2 regions of the Rhizobium favelukesii genome follow, and region 2 is predicted to be linked to the other one. Evidence: riboswitches for the same ligand, from Rfam matches in the RefSeq annotation. Region 2 holds a riboswitch; the other holds the start of a gene.
What was found. Region 2 has a riboswitch for S-adenosylmethionine ahead of metA (homoserine O-acetyltransferase MetA). Riboswitches for the same ligand answer to the same signal wherever they lie in the genome.
Positions count from the first base shown of each region.

Region 1: linked by a shared signal. The riboswitch ahead of LPU83_RS41480 (O-succinylhomoserine sulfhydrylase) and the one ahead of metA (homoserine O-acetyltransferase MetA) in region 2 are both predicted to bind S-adenosylmethionine.

Region 1 is NZ_HG916852.1:624,384-631,650, forward strand. Features, by position in the region: gene LPU83_RS41455 (GcrA family cell cycle regulator) at 18-551, opposite strand; gene LPU83_RS41460 (aspartate aminotransferase family protein) at 979-2,175, shown strand; gene argF (ornithine carbamoyltransferase) at 2,218-3,135, shown strand; gene LPU83_RS41470 (Hsp33 family molecular chaperone) at 3,228-4,223, shown strand; gene apaG (Co2+/Mg2+ efflux protein ApaG) at 4,224-4,616, opposite strand; gene LPU83_RS41480 (O-succinylhomoserine sulfhydrylase) at 4,815-5,999, opposite strand; SAM riboswitch at 6,045-6,123, opposite strand; gene LPU83_RS41485 (2'-deoxycytidine 5'-triphosphate deaminase) at 6,196-7,267, shown strand, end outside.
Region 2 is NZ_HG916852.1:4,045,189-4,052,455, forward strand. Features, by position in the region: gene LPU83_RS58500 (thiamine diphosphokinase) at 1-248, shown strand, start outside; gene LPU83_RS58505 (ABC-F family ATP-binding cassette domain-containing protein) at 252-2,078, shown strand; gene LPU83_RS58510 (DUF5666 domain-containing protein) at 2,220-2,837, shown strand; gene LPU83_RS58515 (ABC transporter ATP-binding protein/permease) at 2,842-4,668, opposite strand; SAM riboswitch at 4,819-4,896, shown strand; gene metA (homoserine O-acetyltransferase MetA) at 4,932-5,855, shown strand; gene LPU83_RS58525 (aldose epimerase family protein) at 5,992-7,014, shown strand; gene LPU83_RS58530 (GntR family transcriptional regulator) at 7,129-7,267, shown strand, end outside.

The DNA of each region.
Region 1 (7,267 bases), 770 kb from region 2:
CTTATCCGGCTTGCGCATCAGGCGACCCGGTTAGCGGCCTTGCGGCGCTCATTGACCGGCTGGTAGGCCATGCGCTGATGGTACGTGCAATACGGGGAGGAATCCGGGGACTCGCAGCCGCAGAAGTGGAAGTCGTCCTTCAGCGGATCGCCGACCGGCCACTTGCAGGTGCGCTCGGTCAGTTCCGTCAGGCCGAGGCGACGCGAAATCGGGACGACCACATTTGCGGCCGGGCGGAAGCGGACTTCCTCGACCGTGTCGATCTCGATCTCTTCCTTGAGCATCGTTGCACCCTGCTGGCGGGTGACGGTACGCGTGGTGATCCGCGATGCGTAGTTCGGTGCGCGCGGCGCCGATGTGGTGCGCTTGGGCGTTCTGACGGTGGTCGTCGAGCCGCCGGCCTTGGCACGACCGGGCAAACTCAAACGGTGAACTTTGCCAATGACGGCGTTACGGCTTACACCGCCAAGTTGCGCTGCGATCTGGCTGGCGCTCAGGCCCTCTGACCACAGCTTCTTCAGTTTTTCAACGCGCTCGTCTGTCCAGTTCATGCCCCTGTCTCCGCCTTATTAGCGTTGGTGTAGGCAGAATCCCTCACCGTTGCCTCGGACGTATCCGAAGCAAGAAACGCTTGCTCGATTTTGGTGACTAGTTCCGCCGCATGCAGTCTAGTAATTGAGTTTTAACCTAGTGTGAGGCTGACTCCGTGACAAGAGTCGGTTGAATCTCGGCGAATCGATTCTCAGGTTTTCCCCAACTTGCTGGGCGCGAGAGTCATTTCTGCAACATTAATTGTTGATAGATCCGGAGCCTCCCGATCGCCGCTTGACGCATGCATCAAAACCTCAGTTTTGTTGACATTGCAGTGCGAAAAGTAAATAGTGCTGCTCGCCGCCGAAAGGCGGCATTTTTAATTTCCGGACCTGCATTCCTTAGCCGGCGTCCGGCTGCTGATGGTTATTGACAGGAGATCGCGCCATGGCTGAAGCCGCGCTTTACGACACCTACTCTCGTGCCCCGCTGCGGTTCGAGCGAGGGGAAGGCGTGTGGCTGATCACCGAAACGGGCGAGCGATATCTTGACTTCGGCGCAGGCGTTGCCGTTACCTCCGTCGGCCACAGCCATCCGCATGTGGTGGGTGCGCTGAAGGAGCAGGCCGACAAGGTCTGGCACCTGTCCAATATCTACGAAATCCCGGGTCAGGAAGTGCTCGCGAAGCGGCTGACCGAGGCTACATTCGCCGAAAAGGTGTTCTTTACGAACTCCGGCGCGGAAGCCCTGGAATGCGCGATCAAGACGGCGCGCCGCTATCAGTTTTCCAACGGCCACCCCGAGCGGTTTCATATCATCACGTTCGAAGGTGCCTTCCATGGCCGCACGCTGGCGACGATCGCTGCGGGTGGCCAGGAGAAGTACCTCGAAGGCTTCGGTCCGAAGGCGCACGGCTTCGATCAGGTTCCTTTTGGCGATCTCGATGCCGTCCGCAGCGCCATCACAAACGAGACGGCCGCGATCCTCATCGAGCCTGTCCAGGGGGAGGGTGGCGTCCGTGCGGCGACCAACCAGTTCCTGAAGGCACTTCGTGAGATCTGCGACGAGCACGGTCTGCTGCTGGTCTTCGACGAAGTGCAGACCGGCATGGGCCGCACGGGCAAGCTGTTTGCACATGAATGGTCCGGCGCCACCCCTGACATCATGGCAGTGGCCAAGGGCATCGGTGGCGGCTTCCCGCTCGGCGCCTGCCTTGCGACTGCAGAGGCAGCGTCCGGCATGAAGGCCGGCACGCATGGCTCCACTTATGGCGGCAATCCGCTTGCCATGGCTGTAGGCAGTGCCGTGCTCGACGTGATCCTCGCGGACGGCTTCCTGCAGCAGGTGCGCGACGTCTCGCTGGTTTTCCGCCAAGGGCTCGCCTCGCTCAAGGATCGCTATCCTGATATCATCGAGGACGTTCGCGGCGAGGGACTACTGCTCGGCGTCAAGGCAGCCGTGCCGTCTTCCGAGCTGCTGCAGGCAATGCGTGACGCTCATCTGCTCGGCGTTCCCGCTGGCGACAACGTCATCCGTCTTCTGCCGCCTCTGGTCGTCACACCGGACGAAGCTCGTGAGGGCCTCGCCCGCCTTGAGCGTGCCGCCGAAAGCGTGCGCGCTTCGAAGGTCAAGAAGACGGCTTAATGGATAATGCCTGCCGCAAGGCGGGCCTGATAGGTAAAGACAATGGCTTCCACCAAACACTTTCTCGATCTCTCCGTCGTTGCGGCATCAGACCTGCGGCTCATCATGGATGACGCCATGTCCCGCAAGCAGGCCTTCAAGGCTGGGCAAGGCGACAAGCCGCTCGCCGGCAAGATGCTCGCGATGATCTTCGAGAAGCCTTCGACCCGTACCCGCGTCTCCTTCGACGTCGGCATGCGCCAGCTGGGCGGCGAGACGCTCTTCCTCTCGGGCACCGAAATGCAGCTTGGTCGCGCCGAGACCATTGGCGACACGGCGAAGGTGCTCTCACGTTACGTCGATGCGATCATGATCCGCACCACCGATCATGCCCGCATGCTGGAGCTGGCCGAGCACGCCACGGTTCCCGTCATCAACGCGCTGACGGACGATACCCATCCCTGCCAGATCATGGCCGATATCATGACCTTCGAGGAGCATCGCGGCCCCATCAAGGGCAAGACGATCGCCTGGACCGGCGACGGCAACAACGTTCTGCATTCGCTGGTCGAAGGGGCTGCCCGTTTTGGCTATCGTATGAATATGGCTGTCCCCCTTGGTTCCGAGCCGAAGGATCACTATTTGAACTGGGCCCGCAATGAGGGCGCCGAAATCATGCTCTGCCATGATGCCGACCGTGCGGTCGCCGGCGTCGATTGCGTGGTGACCGATACCTGGGTCTCCATGAATCAGGAACATCGGGCCCGGGGTCACAACGTCTTCCAGCCTTATCAGGTCAATTCGGCTTTGATGGCACAGGCCAACAAGGATGCATTGTTCATGCATTGCCTGCCCGCCCATCGTGGTGAGGAAGTCACGGACGAGGTGATCGACGGCCCGCAATCCGTCGTCTTCGATGAAGCGGAAAACCGTCTTCATGCGCAGAAGTCGATTCTTGCTTGGTGCCTGGGCGCGATCTGAACCATACTTGACGCCACGTTTGGCCGGAAGGCCCGTTGGCCGCGCGAGCGGATGGACACTCTTGTCTGCCGCTCTCAGACTAGGAGAAGACCATGGCAGAACCTGCAGCCGCCCTCAGCGAATTCAATTTCGCCGGCGATGATCACGTCGTTCCATTTCAGGTTGAAGGGCTGGATGTGCGCGGTCGCGCCGTCCAACTCGGGCCGATGCTGGACGCGATCCTCGAGCGTCATCGCTATCCTGCGCCTGTCGCGAGGCTTCTTGCCGAAGTCGTCGTGTTGACGGTGCTGCTCGGCACGTCGCTGAAATTTGACGGCAAGTTCACGGTGCAGACCAAAGGCGACGGCCCGGTGGACCTGCTTGTTTGCGATTTCTCGACGCCCGAAAACGTGCGTGCTTATGCGCGCTTCGACCAGGGCCTCCTCGACAAGGCCATCGCCGCTGGGCAAATCGAGCCTGAACAGCTGCTCGGCAAGGGTATGCTGGCGTTTACGATCGATCAGGGGAAGTTTAGCCAACCCTATCAGGGCATCGTTGCGCTCGACGGAGCGACCCTCGAGGAAATCGCCGGCGCCTATTTCCGCCAGTCGGAGCAAATTCCGACGCGAGTGCGTCTTGCCGCTGCCGAGCTCTTCGATCGCGACGACGTGGGCAAGCCGCGTCACCGTTGGCGGGCAGGGGGGCTCGTGGCCCAGTTCCTGCCGGTAGCGCCGGAGCGCATGCGCCAGCCGGATCTTCATGGGGGCGACGGTGACACGGCCGGCGGTTCCCACAAGGAAGACGATGCATGGATGGAAGCCCGCTCGCTCGTTGAAACGATCGACGCCGACGAGTTGACGGATCCGCAGGTGGGCACAGAGAGGCTGCTGTACCGCCTGTTCCACGAACGCGGCGTTCGCGTCTACGAACCGCGCGAGGTCTTCGATCGCTGCAGCTGTTCGCGCGAAAAGATCAAGGGCGTGCTGAAGGGTTTCTCTGCCGAGGAAATCGATGACAGCCAGGAAGACGGCGCGATCTCGGTCACCTGCGAGTTCTGCTCGACAACCTACCGCTTCGAAGTGGAAGAGGTGGCTGAGGCTGCCGAGTGATCAGTTCAGGACTCTGAGCAGCCCTGGCGAATCCAGCGAGAAGGCGGGTATTTCGACATCGAAAAGCTCGCCTTCATCCGTTTCCATCTGGTAGTGGCCGAACATCAGCCCTGATGGCGTATCCAGTGGGCAGCCCGAGGAATATTCATAGGTATCGCCCGGAGCAAGCCGCGGCTGTTCGCCGACAACGCCGGCGCCCGTGACCTCATCGACGATCCCGTTCTGGTCTGTGATGTTCCAGTAGCGGTTCACCAATCGCACGGTCGTGTCGGAATTGTTGCTGATGACGATCTTGTAGCCCCAGACATAACGATCGTCCTCCGGATCGGATTGCTCCTCCAGATAAAAGGGTTCGACGACGACTTCAATGTCGCGTGTAAGGGCGCGGTACATGCCTACACCATAGTCAACATACGTTACCGGTATCTTATACGGCGGCCCATCCGTCAATAAACCGATAGGCGATCAAGTCCCGAATGCCTGCAATGGCAAGAGGTTTCGCGTGCTAAGCCTAATTTTAGCCCGCCTCGCGTGTGGCGGAAGCGCATGGCGGTCGGCCGGATCGCAGGTGATCCGGCCGATATGGGCTGATCAGGCGTTCACCTTGGCGAGCGCCTGGGCAAAATCCTCGATCAGATCGTCCGTGTCCTCGATGCCCGCAGAGAGACGAACGGTGCCGCCGGAGATGCCGAGCTCTGCGCGCGCCTCGTCGGTCAGGTTCTTGTGCGTCGTCGTCGCCGGGTGCGTGATCAGGCTCTTGGCGTCGCCCAGATTGTTGGAGATCTTGACGATATCAAGCGCGTTTTGAAGCGCGAAGGCTGCCTCCTTGCCACCCTTCAATTCGATGGCAACAAGCGTTGAGCCGCCCTTCATCTGCTTGGCGACGATGTCGGCCTGCGGATGATCCTTGCGGCCGGGATAGATTACCTTGGCGACCTTCGGCTGATCAGCCAGGAAGTCGGCGATCTTCGACGCATTTTCGGTCTGCTGCTTGACGCGCAGTGGCAGTGTCTCGAGGCCCTTCAGCAGCGTCCACGCCGTGAACGGCGACATCGCCGGGCCGGTGTGGCGGTAGTAGTCTTGCAGGTTCTCGTTGACCCATTCCGTGTCGGAGAGGATCACGCCGCCGAGGCTGCGGCCCTGACCATCGATGTGCTTGGTGGCCGAGTAGACGACGATATGCGCGCCGAGCTCGAGTGGCTTCTGGAAGATCGGGGTTGCAAAGACGTTATCGACCACGACCTTGGCGCCGATCTGGTTGGCGAGCCTGGCAACACCGGCGATGTCGATCACTTCCAGCGTCGGGTTCGTCGGGCTTTCCAGGAAGAACACCTTCGTGTTCGGACGGATCGCCTTTTCCCAGTTCTCGAGATGGCGACCATCGACCAGCGTGCATTCGATGCCGTATTTCGGCGCAAGCGTCTCGACGACCCAACGGCAGGAGCCGAAGAGGGCGCGGGCTGCGACGATGTGGTCGCCTGCCTGCACCTGGCAGAGGATCGCGGCGGTGACGGCTGCCATGCCCGAGGCCGTGGCACGGGCCTCCTCGGCACCTTCGAGCGCGCACATGCGCTTCTCGAACATGTCGTTGGTCGGGCTGCCGTAGCGAGCGTAAATATAGCCTTCGGTCTCGCCCTTGAAGCGTGCTTCGGCCGCTTCCGCGCTTTCATAGACGAAGCCCTGCGTGAGGTAGATTGCTTCGGAGGTCTCGCCATATTGCGAGCGCAGCGAACCGCCGTGGACGAGTTGGGTTGCCGGGCGCCAAGTCTTGCTCATGAATCACCACTTTCAAACAACAAAAAAACCGGCCGCGAAAGCAGACCGGTTTTGCACCCGGTCCTTTTAGCCACTTGTTTAACGTGGCTGCAAGCCGACCGGCCAAATCACCACGGGATAAAGCTGCAATACTGCCGTTCTATGCTTGCGTCAATTCCTTGAGTTTGGTTTTGTCTGCGACAAATATGGATGAGGCATGATGGCTCGCGTAACAGGAATTTTGGCAGATCGTGCGATTGCCGCGCTCTTTGAGGCCGGGCGTCTCACCTCTGAGCGCGATTTAGATCACGACCAGATCCAGCCGGCAAGCCTCGACCTCAGGCTTGGCGCCAAGGCGTTCCGCGTTCGCGCGAGTTTCATGCCGGGCCCATCCCATCTCGTGTCCGACAAGCTCGATCGCCTAAGCCTTCACGTCGTCGACCTCTCCGAAGGTGCCGTGCTGGAGACAGGCTGTGTCTATATCGTTCCGCTGATGGAGCGCCTCGACCTGCCGACCGATATGTCGGCCTCGGCCAACCCGAAGAGCTCGACGGGGCGTTTGGATATCTTCACGCGTGTCATCACCGACTATGCGCAGGAGTTCGATAAGATCCCGGCCGGCTATTCCGGCCCTCTCTACCTCGAAATCAGCCCGCGCACTTTCCCGATTGTCGTGCGCCGGGGCTCGCGCCTGTCGCAGATCCGCTTCCGTGTCGGGCATTCTCTGCTCGGCGAGCCCGAACTTCTGGCGCTGCACGATGCCGAAACGCTGGTTGCCAGCAAGCAGCCGAACGTCTCGGGCGGCGGTATTGCGCTGTCGATCGATCTTGCGGGCGACAAGGACGGCCTGATCGGCTACCGCGGCAAGCATCACACCGCCGTCGTCGATGTCGACAAGAAGGCGCAGCACGACATCTATGATTTCTGGGAGCCTCTCTATAGTCGCGGCCGCAACGAGCTGATCCTGGATCCTGACGAGTTCTACATCCTCGTCTCCCGCGAAGCCATCCATGTGCCGCCGCACTACGCGGCCGAGATGACCCCCTTCGATCCGCTGGTCGGCGAATTCCGCGTGCACTATGCCGGCTTCTTCGACCCAGGCTTCGGCCACGCGCCCGCTGGCGGCCGCGGCAGCCGCGCCGTGCTCGAGGTCCGCAGCCACGAGGTTCCCTTCATCCTCGAAGACGGCCAGATCGTCGGCCGCCTCGTCTACGAACATATGCGGGAGCACCCGGAAAGCCTCTACGGCTCCGGCCTCGGCTCGAACTATCAGGCCCAGGGCCTGAAGC
Region 2 (7,267 bases):
AGGCTGTGCCACTGGTTGCCGGTGCAATCGAGTTGGACCTGCCCCCTGACAGTCTCTTTTCGGTTCCCGGTTTCAGCGAACTTCGCGGCCTGACGATCGAGAACGCGCGCTACCCGCTGGCCGATTTCCATTTGCCCTTCGGCTCGTCGCGCACCATTTCCAATGTCGCGAAGGGCAAGGTGCGCTTTTCGCTCGAGAGCGGTCGGGCCATTGTGCTCGCCCGCCCCTATGACCTTTCCGGAGTCTGATCTTTGGCGCCCCCCATTCTGAAACTCGATGACGTCTTTCTCAGCTTCGGCGGCACCCCATTGCTTGCCGGCGCCGCCCTGCAGGTGGAGCCTGGAGACAAGATCTGTCTCGTCGGCCGCAACGGCTCTGGAAAGTCGACGCTTCTCAAAATCGCCGCCGGCATCGTCGAAGCGCAGTCGGGCGAGGTCTTCCGCCACCCGTCGTCAACGGTGCGCTACCTCGAACAGGCCCCTGATTTCGCAGGCTACAAGACCGTCCAGGCCTATGCCGAAGCGGGGCTTGGTCCTGGCGACGACCACTATCGTGTTACCTATCTCCTCTCGCACCTCGGGCTCACCGGCGACGAGGATCCCAACAACCTCTCAGGAGGCGAGGCGCGCCGCGCCGCCCTGGCACGTGTCCTGGCGCCCGAGCCCGATATCCTGCTCCTCGACGAGCCGACCAACCATCTCGACCTGCCGACCATCGAATGGCTGGAAAGCGAACTGCAGAAGAGCCGCAGTGCGCTCGTCCTGATCTCCCACGACCGGCGCTTCCTCGAGAAGGTTTCGACGGCGACCGTCTGGCTGGACCGCGGCACCTCGCGGCGGCTCGACAAGGGCTTCGCCCATTTCGAAGCCTGGCGTGACCAGGTGCTGGAAGCGGAAGAACTTGAACAGCACAAGCTCGGCAAGGCAATCGAGCGCGAAGAGCACTGGCTGCGTTACGGTGTCACCGCACGGCGAAAGCGCAACATGCGCCGCCTCGGCGAACTGCAGACCATGCGCACGCAATATCGCGGCCACAAAGGCCCGCAAGGGACCGTGCAGGCCACGGTTTCCGACGCGCAGGAATCCGGCAAACTCGTTATCGAGGCCGACAAGATCACGAAGACCTTCGGGGATAGGCCCATTGTCGCACCCTTCTCCATCCGCGTGCATCGCGGGGATTGCATCGGTCTCGTCGGCCCGAACGGCGCCGGCAAGACGACGCTCCTGAAGATGCTGACCGGACAACTCGCGCCGGACAGCGGCACGATAAAACTCGGGACCAATCTGGAAATCGCGACCCTGGATCAGAAGCGCGAAGACCTCGATCCCGACGAAACGCTCGCCCACTACCTGACAGATGGCCGCGGCGAGAATCTGATTGTCAACGGTGAACAGAGGCACGTGACCGGCTACATGAAGGAGTTCCTGTTCCAGCCTGAACAGACGCGTACGCCGATCAGGAATCTATCCGGTGGCGAGCGCGCGCGACTGATGCTGGCGCGGATCATGTCGCGTCCGGCAAACCTATTTATCCTCGACGAGCCGACCAACGATCTAGATATCGAGACGCTGGATCTGCTGCAGGAAATCGTTGCAGGCTTCCCCGGCACCGTCATCCTCGTCAGCCACGACCGCGACTTTCTCGACCGCACGGTAACGTCGACGATCGCTCCGGCGGTCCCGGATGCGCCTGATGGACGTTGGATCGAATATGCGGGCGGCTATTCGGACATGCTCGCGCAACGAAAGGGCATCGCCGACGAGCGAAGGAAGGCCGAGAAGGCGGCGCAACGATCGAAACCGCAGGAAGCAACTGCCCCGGCCGAGACGGCGAAAGGAAGGGCTAAGCTGTCCTTCAAGCAGAAGTTCGCGCTCGAAAATCTCCCGAAGGAAATGGCCAAGGCCGAAGCCGAGATCGCAAAACGGGAGGAGCGGATGACGGACTCCGGCCTGTTCACCAAGGACCCCACCACATTCAACCGTCTGGCAGCGGAGATGGAGAAGCTCCGGGACAGCCTGACGAAAATGGAAGAGGAATGGCTGGAACTCGAGATGCTGCGGGAGGAATTGGAGGGCTAAGATCCTTTCGCGCCCGCTCAATCCGACCCGTCTTTGCCGCGCGAACTGGCTTTCACGTTTCATTGATTCGTCAGCGTTCGACCGGCAGGACTAAGCTGCGCCCCGTATCCGCAGCTTGCACGACGGCAAGGAAAGCAGACTATGCCACACAATCTCAAAGCATCTACCGCGCTCGTCTGGGCCGCGGGTTTCCTCGTTATTACGTCGCACGGCGCGCTTGCCCAGGAAGCGCAACGCGTGCGTGGCGCGATTGAAAGCCTGAGCGGCGACACGTTGGTGGTCAAAACACGAGAAGGCACCGAGCAAACGGTGACATTGAAGCCAGACTGGAAGGTGCGCGGCATCAAGAAGGCCGCCGTGGAAGATATCAAGCCGGGCGATTTCGTTGGGGTTGCATCACTGCCAAAAGCTGATGGCGGCGATGGCGCTCTCGAAGTGCTGATCTTTCCAGGAGCGATGAAGGGCACCGGAGAAGGCAGTCGCCCTTGGGACTTGAGGCCAAACAGCACGATGACCAACGCGACGGTCGCGAAAGCCGTCAAGGCAGTCGATGGCCACACCATCACGCTGACATATCAGGGCAAGGAAAAGACGATATCGATCGCCGACGATACACCGATCGTCACCTTCGCCCCTGCCGGAAAGGCAGACCTTGTCGCAGGAGCGCGCGTGATCGTGATGGGAGAAAGAGCTGCAGACGGCACGGTGTCCGCAGCAAACGTCACAGTCGGTAAAAACGGCGTCGTGCCGCCGATGTAAGCCGTCAGAGCGCGGGTGCGGGTGCGTTTGGCGCTTTTGCCACGACCTTCACTTCCGGCTTCGCATGCAGAGCTTCCAGATGCAGCACGCGGGGCTTGAAAGTGTCGACGAAGGCGTCCGAGCGACCGATGTAGATCATCGTGGTGTCAGGCATCGAAGCCAGGACGTCCATCATCGATGATTGCCATTCCGGCTCCATGCCTTCCAGCACTTCGTCGAACACGATCCATTTCGGTCGTACGAGAAGCAGGCGAGCAAAACCGATCGCGCGCTGCTCGTCGGAATCGAGCAGCTTGTCCCACCGGGCCCGGGTATCGAGCCGGGAAACCAGATGGTGGAGGCCTGCCTTCTCCAGTGCTGCCACAACGTCGGCATTCTGATAGGTGTCCGCAGACTCGGGAAACGCCAGCGCTTCGCGGAGCGAACCCCCGGGGATGTAGGCCGATTGCGCGACGAAAAGCATGTCGTCCGTGGGCGGCAAGCCGATCTTACCGCCCCCGCATGGCCAAAGCTCGGAGAGTGCAAGGAAGAGCAGTTTGCGGTTCACGTTGTGATCGCCGTTGATCATGACCTTTTCGCCGGCCTTGATCGTCACGGCGCCTTCGTGGACGCGGAACCCGCCGCACTGGTCGATCTCTTCGCCAATCTTAGAAGCGATCCGTACATGGTCCAGCGTCAGTGTTCCAGGCGGGTTGCGCTCGTAGCTAATCGTGCCCCTGAGATTGATCTCGTCGCTCATGGTGGTGAGCGCTTGACGAAAATCGGTGACACGCATCAGTGTGGCGCGCCATTCGGCAATGGGACCGAAGTTCGCCACATACCAGCGAAGGGCCGTGTTGACCTGGTTGAAAGCACCGACCGATACCATCAGCTCGCCAAACGTCAGGCCGCCGGAGAAGTATGCCGGTGCGGCTACAATGATCGGGATGACCACGACAAGCCAGCCGTAGCCGGCTGACACCCAGGTGAGGTTGACGTTGGCCATCGCCACCCGCTTGATGACGGCGAGCACCGCGCTGATGTCGGTATTGATACGCTGCTGCTCATTCTCCTCGCCGCGCGCCACCGTGATCGCCGGCATGTTCTCGTTGGCATGCATCAGCGCAAAGCGAAGTTCCGCCTCCTTCGAGAAACGATCCGCATTGAGCTTCACAAGCTTGCGGCCTACCAGCTGGCTGAGAATCGATGCGGACGCCGCATAGAAGATTGCGGCCCAAACCATATAGCCCGGAATGGAGAAGGCATAGGTGCCGAAACGGAAGATAAAGCCGCTGGACAATTCCCATAGCACGCCGATGAAACTGATCAGCAAGATCGTCGCCTGCACCAGCCCGATCATCAGGGTCGTCGTGCTTTCCGCGAGGTTGCGGGCATCTTCGTGTAGGCGCTGATCGGGATTGACGCCGATGAGGCCGCTGGCCGAAAGCCGCAGCGCACGCTTGCGCTGGAGCCATTGGTTGACGAGATCGCGCGTCAGACCTTCGCGCATGTAGAGCGCGGTCATCTGGTTCAGCCAGGCCTGCACGACGTTGAGCAAGAGCAGCATGCCCGCGATCAGCGCGAAGACCTTCAGCTGATGAAAGAACCCATGCAAATCGCGCCGAGCGATGCTGTCGTAAAAGGGCGCGTTCCACTGGTTGAGGATGACGGTCGCATAGGCGGTGGCGAGAATGATGGCGATCAGCGCCGTTGCGATCAGCAAGACCCTTCCGCGCACGGGTGAATGCCAGAAAGCCGAGAACATGACCTTCAAGCGATAGCCCAGGCTCAGATCGTATCCTACTCTGTCTTGCCCTTGAATGCTTGGCCTGCCTTCGAGGTCATCTGCCATTACGCGTCCCTAGCCGTCATTCTACTTCAATAAACATCGTGATTCGTTGTGTCCACCAACAGATTCTAGCAGTCATTAACGTGGGAGTGACTTCGCATCGACCCCTCCGTTCGTTTGGGCAATTGATTCGCAGGTCGACTAACGCTATTTAGAACGCTCCGTGGTGATTTGGCCGGCCGGCTTGCAGCCACGTTAAAGAAGTCGCTAAAGGGCCGCGTGCGGACCGATAGCGATGTATTCGTTGTTTTGATCGAGTGACCGCAATGCCCATCAAGATCCCCGATACCTTGCCTGCATTTGAAACCCTGGTTCAGGAAGGCGTGCGCGTGATGACCGAGACGGTGGCTATCCGTCAGGACATCCGACCGCTGCAGATCGGGCTTCTCAACCTCATGCCGAACAAGATCAAGACGGAATTGCAGATGGCCCGCCTGGTCGGCGCGTCTCCACTGCAGGTGGAGCTTTCGCTCATCCGCGTGGGTAACCACAAAGCAAAGAACACCTCGGAAGACCATCTTCTCGCCTTCTACCAGACGTGGGAGGAAGTGAAGCACCGCAAGTTCGATGGCTTCATCACTACCGGCGCGCCGATCGAGACGCTGCCCTACGAGGACGTGAACTATTGGCGCGAAATGCAGCAGATTTTCGACTGGACGGAAACCAACGTCCATTCGTCGATGAACGTCTGCTGGGGCGCGATGGCCGCGATCTATCATTTCCACGGTGTTGCGAAGTATGAGCTCAAGGAGAAGGCCTTCGGCGTCTACCGGCACCGGAACCTGAAGCCGTCATCCGTTTACCTGAACGGTTTCTCGGACAATTTCGAAGTGCCGGTGTCGCGCTGGACCGAAGTCCGCCGCGGCGACATCGAAAAGTCGGAAAGCCTTGAGATCCTGATGGAATCCAACGAAATGGGCGTCTGCCTCGTGCATGAGCGGAAGGGCAAGCGGCTCTATATGTTCAATCATGTGGAATATGATTCAACGTCGCTTTCCGACGAATATTTCCGCGACGTGAATGCCGGCGTTCCGATCAAGATGCCGCACAACTACTTCCCGCACAACGATCCGTCGCTGACGCCGCAAAACCGCTGGCGCAGCCACGCGCACCTGTTGTTCGGCAACTGGATCAACGAGATCTACCAGACCACGCCGTACGATCTCAACGATATCGGCAAGAGCGACTGACACGAGCAACGCCAGGCCACTGGGCGGAGCGTGTCCCCGGCCTGGCAGCGTTTCTTTTTTGCGGCACACCGTTGCGGTTTGCGGCAAATGGGGGCAGGTTCGCTGCCTCACTCGAAGATAGATCTGGACGGTCGTTATGGCGGAATTGTTGAAACGGGAAGTTTTTGGGCAAACCAAGTCGGGAGAAACTGTCTATCGGATCGAGATCAAAGGTGGCGGGCTAACAGCCAAGATCATCACCTGGGGTGCCGTCATTCAGGATCTCCGCCTCGACGACCACGATGCCCCGCTTCTGCTCGGCTTCGACGATTTCGACAGCTACCCCGCTCACTCCTCCTACTTTGGCGCAACGCCCGGGCGCTGCGCAAACCGCATCGGCGGCGGCAGGTTCACGCTGGATGGCAAGAACTATCAGCTCGATCTCAACGAGAAGGGCGTGACCCATCTTCATGGCGGCAGCGACAACATCGCCAAGCAGAACTGGACAATCGTCGAGCATGATGTCGACCGCGTTGTGCTGAAGATCGTCGATCCGGACGGCCGCGCCGGCTATCCGGGCAACTGCACCATCCAGGCAACCTACTGGGTGCATGGCAACGGCGAATTCTCCGTCGTCTACGAATCGACCAGTGATCAGCCGACGATCGCCAACGTTTGCCAGCATGCCTATTTCAACCTCGACGGCCGCGACGATGCGCTCGGCCACGACATCATGATCGCAGCCGACGGCTACCTCGTCACCGATGAACTGCAGGTCCCGACGGGTGAGATCCGACCCGTCGCCGGAACTGTCTTCGACTTCCGCGAGATGTCGCCGATGAAGCGGTTCGACGGCAGCGAGCAGGCGCTCTACGATCACAATTTCTGCCTTTCCGACGACCGGACCGCCAAGCGGTCCGTCGCGCTTGCCCGCAGCCTGAACTCGGGCGTTTCGCTGGAAGTACGCACCACGGAGCCCGGCGTCCAGTTCTATGCCGCCTTCAAGCTCAACGTGCCTGTGCCCGGCCTCGGCGGACGCAAGTATGGTCCGTTCGCCGGCTTCTGCCTGGAAACGCAGATCTGGCCTGATGCAATCAATCACGAGGGATTTCCGGACGCCGTTCTGCGCCCGGGCGAAGTCCTGCGTCAGGAAACGGACTACGTTTTCACGAAGAGTTGACGCTCTGATCTTGTGCTCGAATGAACAAACCCTCGCAGGCCGCCTGCGAGGGTTTTTCTTTTTGGAGTTATTTCCCGCTTGCGATTGGTTCTAAATAGGTTCTATTACTGGAACATGGATAGAACCAGTTTGATAGCCGAGCTGAACAGCCGTGGTCTGCGCGACGAGGCGTTGACGGGACCGCTTTACAAGCGGCTGGCGCAGGCCTTGACTGGCCTGGTTCAGGAAGGATTGCTGAAGCCTGGAACGGCAC